Regions from separate parts of the Psychrobium sp. MM17-31 genome, predicted to be linked through region 1. Evidence: predicted binding sites of a transcription regulator. Region 1 holds the regulator's gene; the other holds the start of a gene.

Region 1 (2,393 bases):
CAGCTTCAACCCAGACACTGTTAATTTCACGAGCGCCAAGATGTTCCATCACTTGCTGTAAATCGATTTTGCCTGCACCTTCGAGCACTAATTGCTCGACATGTTCTGGCCAATCACAATCGTCTTTAACGCGGCGAATGAGCAGAATTGGCGACTCGATTGCCACCATTTTATGGTTAGGTGTCACGCGATTTTGACTATCGATAACGACGCGCAGCGGCTGTCGTAATTGCTGCGCTGATAATTCATTTTGCAGTGAACCTAGCTCATCGTAGCGCAAGTTTAGACTCGGGTCGTCCACCAACACCGTATTAGCACCGGTAAGAATAGCGCAGCTTTGGGCGCGAAACTTTTGCACGTCAACCCGCGCATCACTGCTGGTAATCCACTTGCTCGTACCATCGCTTAGCGCTGTGCCACCATCAAGAGTTGCGGCCATTTTGATTGTCACAAAGGGACGTTTTCTTTCCATGCGGCTCAAAAAACCAGGATTTAACGCGCGAGCTTGTTGCTCTAACACACCACTTGTGGTTTCAATGCCCGCCTCTTCCAGTATTGAAATACCGCGTCCCGCTACTTTAGGATTTGGATCCACCATCGCAATCACAACGCGCTTAACACCAGCACTAACTAATGCCACGGCGCAAGGCGGCGTGCGCCCGTAGTGACTACAAGGCTCTAACGTGACGTAAGCGGTTGCGCCTTGGGCATTTTGTCCTGCTTGCGCTAACGCATTGACTTCGGCGTGCCCTTCTCCGGCTTTTTGGTGATAACCTTCGCCGACAATGACATCGTTTTTTACCAACACACAGCCGACATTAGGGTTGGGGGTCGTTGTAAAGCGACCTTTCTTGGCCAAATTGATAGCGCGTTGCATATAAGTAATATCGGCAACACTGGCAGATTGAGACATGAAAAAATTTCCGAGTACTTTACTTCCGAGTATGTAAAAAGAAGGATTAGTCTGATTTGCCGAGTTTAGCGATTTCCTTACCAAACTCCTCAACATCTTCAAACGCGCGATACACTGACGCGAATCGGATATAGGCAACTTTATCCAAACGTTTCAACTCGTCCATCACAAGGTTGCCAACAAAAGTTGATTGTACTTCGCGCTCACCTGTAGCGCGTAATTTAGATTTGATCACGTGCAGTGAATTTTCTATCGCTTCAACACCCACTGGGCGACGTTCTAAAGCGCGTGCCATACCACTACGCAGTTTTTCATCATCAAATGGCTCTCGCGATCCCGTTGTTTTAATGATTTTAGGCATCACAAGTTCGGCTTGCTCAAAGGTGGTAAAGCGTTCCTGACAGCCTGTACACTGACGACGACGTCTTACTTGGTAGCCATCGGACACCAGTCGCGAGTCAATTACTTTGGTATCGCTAGTGCGGCAAAAGGGACAATGCATACTTTTTACTCATAAATATTAATCAGGCAAACTGACTTGTTATTAATATTAAAATCAACTTACCTGATCACACTCATAAATCAACGACTATTTTATGATTACCCAGATACAAAAACGGCCGCAAAGAGCGGCCGATTATACCTAATCAACACGGCGCGTCTAACTCAACGCCGCGCAAGCGATCAAATATTATGCGTAAACTGGTAAACGTTTACAGATTTCAAGTACTTTAGTGCGTACTTCATCGATAACAGCTTCGTTATTGATGTCATCTAAGATGTCACAAATCCAGCCTGTTAAAGCTTTAGTATCAGCTACTTGGAAACCACGACGAGTAATCGAAGGCGTACCTAAACGAAGACCTGACGTAACAAATGGTGAACGTGGATCGTTTGGTACAGAGTTTTTATTTACAGTGATAAACGCACGGCCTAATGCAGCGTCTGCATCTTTACCTGTGTACTCTTTACCAATAAGATCTAGCAGTAATAAGTGGTTGTCAGTACCGTTAGATACTACTTTGTAACCGCGCTCTTGAAGAACTTCAACCATCGCATTGGCGTTATCTAATACTGCTTGTTGGTAAGCTTTAAATTCTGGTTGTAAGGCTTCTTTAAACGCTACCGCTTTTGCAGCGATGATGTGCATTAATGGACCACCTTGGCCGCCAGGGAATACTGCTGAGTTTAACTTCTTCTCAACTTCTTCGTTTTCACGTGCAATGATTAAACCGCCGCGTGGACCCGCTAGCGTTTTGTGGGTTGTAGTCGTTACAACATCAGCAAATGGTACTGGATTTGGATATAGGCCAGCAGCTACAAGACCAGCTACGTGAGCCATATCAACGAATAAGTAAGCGCCAACTTTATCAGCGATCTCACGGAAACGCGCCCAATCAACAACACCAGAGAACGCTGAGAAACCAGCGATAATCATTTTGGGTTTGTGGGCTAATGCTTTTTCTTCAACCTCTGCGTA
Region 2 (2,393 bases), on a different contig from region 1:
AATTCGCTTTGTTGATAACAGCGATGCCCGCTGTCTTGACGCTATTGGTGTCCATTACAACCCGCTTACCGAGCAATTTAAGACCAATAACGACTTATCGGTAAACTATCTGATCCACTGTCAGCCTAACGTTAAATAAGTACTAATTTACTAAAGCAAATTTAAGTAGGGAAAGCCCATGAGCCTTCAATCTCCGTTTCGCGCCGTACTCTTTGATCTCGATGGCACCTTACTCGACACCGCGCCGGATTTAGGCGGCGCGGCTAATCGTTTGCTTGAGCGTGACAATTTACCGCTGCTTAGTCGCAAGGTTATCAATCAAACCGCCTCACAGGGTTCATTAGCTCTAGTAAAGGCCGGGTATGGTTTAGATCTTGAAGAAGCGCAATATCAACAACTACGCAGTGAGTTCTTAGAAAACTACACCGCGCATGTCAATGATGAAACCACTTACTTTGACGGTATAGACACCTTATTAGATGCCTTAGATCGCCACAATATTGTGTGGGGCATAGTGACCAACAAGCCAACGCTTTATACCCAGCAGCTCCTTGAGCACTATCCACGCTTGGCTAGTTGCGCCGTCGTTGTTTGTGGTGACACCCTCGATGTCGCCAAACCTAATCCAGCGCCATTATTATTAGCGGCAAACAATATAAATATTGCGCCAGAGAACATTGTGTATGTGGGTGATGCTCGCACCGATATTGAAGCGGCACATAGCGCAAGCATGCTAGCGGTAGCTGCAAATTACGGTTACATCCCTAGCGATGATCCAGCCGACACTTGGCAAGGCGATCATATAATCGATCGTCCTGAGGATCTTTTAGCAGTTCTCGGGATCTAATCCAAAGAATCTTGACACTTTGTCTAATAATGACAGGCAAAAATACGGTGCTAAATCAAGCGATCGAACGTTAAAAAAAATAATTAAAAATTGCCAATTTGAAATTGAAAATTGGCAAAATTAAGGGAGATAATCATCAAAGTGATAGTTCCCACTAACCTGTGTAACCAAATGTAATTTATCCACAGCTTATTCCAATTTTTAGCACTTGCATTGTCCGCCAATCCACCTTATCTTGTATCCCACATTTTTTAAAAACCTATATCTTGTGTATTTAGGCCAAAGCAAACACTAGAGAAATTTAAGCTTAATATTACGCTTTAAAGACTATCTAAATGGGAATTGCCAACAAAAAGGACTACTTACCAGCGCGGTGGATTGCATCTCGTGACATGGGTTTGTTTTAACAGCGACGGACAATAATAATGAACACAAATCTCCTGGTCACCAAGCGAAGTGGAAAACAAGAACCTATCGATCTAGATAAGATCCACAAAGTACTCGATTGGGCCGCTAAAGGATTAGACAACGTGTCAGTTTCTCAGGTAGAGATCAAGGCACACATCCAGTTTTACATGGGTATTGAGACCAAAGATATTCACGAAACCATTATTAAAGCAGCGGCAGATCAAATCTCGGAAACAACCCCGGATTACCAGTACATGGCGGCCCGCCTTGCTATTTTCCACCTTCGTAAGAAAGCATTCGGCCAATTTGAGCCACCACATCTATACGATCACACGGTAAAAATGTGTGAAGCTAAGCGCTACGACAATCACTTGTTAGCCGATTATAGTCGTGAAGAATTCGATCTCATGAATGATGCACTTGATCATTCACGTGATATGAACTTTAGTTACGCTGCTGTTAAACAGTTAGAAGGTAAATACCTGCTGCAAAATCGCAGCACTGGCGAAATCTTTGAAAGCGCACAATTCCTATACATGCTAATTGCTGCGGCGCTATTTTCAAAATACCCAACAGAAACGCGTATGGATTACATCGTGCGTTTCTATGATGCGGTATCACAGTTTAAGATTTCACTGCCAACACCAATTATGGCAGGTGTCCGTACGCCTACCCGTCAATTTAGCTCCTGTGTACTGATCGAGTGTGACGATAACCTAGATTCAATCAATGCGACTTCTAGCTCTATCGTTAAGTATGTAAGTCAACGTGCAGGTATTGGTATTAACGCTGGTCGTATTCGCGCCCTAGGTAGCCCAATTCGCGGCGGTGAAGCCAACCACACCGGTTGTATTCCATTCTATAAGCACTTCCAAACAGCGGTTAAAAGCTGTTCACAAGGCGGTGTACGTGGCGGCGCAGCTACCCTGTTCTACCCATTGTGGCATTTAGAAGTTCAATCATTACTAGTACTTAAAAACAACCGCGGCGTTGAAGAGAACCGTGTTCGTCACATGGATTACGGCGTGCAATTTAACAAGATGATGTATCAACGCCTGATCAAAGGTGAAAACATCACCCTGTTCTCACCAAGTGATGTACCAGGCTTATACGATGCCTTCTTTGCCGACCAAGACAA

The links. The regulator NrdR, encoded in region 1, represses ribonucleotide reductase genes. The targets are predictions, from matches to a motif close to AAACACNANATNTNGTGTTT.
Region 2: the regulator NrdR is predicted to act here: its motif matches at 1,102-1,121, upstream of nrdA (class 1a ribonucleoside-diphosphate reductase subunit alpha).

Annotation. Positions count from the first base shown of each region.
Region 1 covers NZ_JAKRGA010000002.1:50,946-53,338, forward strand. The annotation lists gene ribD (bifunctional diaminohydroxyphosphoribosylaminopyrimidine deaminase/5-amino-6-(5-phosphoribosylamino)uracil reductase RibD) at 1-913, opposite strand, end outside; gene nrdR (transcriptional regulator NrdR) at 960-1,415, opposite strand; gene glyA (serine hydroxymethyltransferase) at 1,605-2,393, opposite strand, start outside.
Region 2 covers NZ_JAKRGA010000003.1:456,593-458,985, forward strand. The annotation lists gene ubiG (bifunctional 2-polyprenyl-6-hydroxyphenol methylase/3-demethylubiquinol 3-O-methyltransferase UbiG) at 1-139, shown strand, start outside; gene MHM98_RS10885 (HAD-IA family hydrolase) at 179-847, shown strand; gene nrdA (class 1a ribonucleoside-diphosphate reductase subunit alpha) at 1,273-2,393, shown strand, end outside.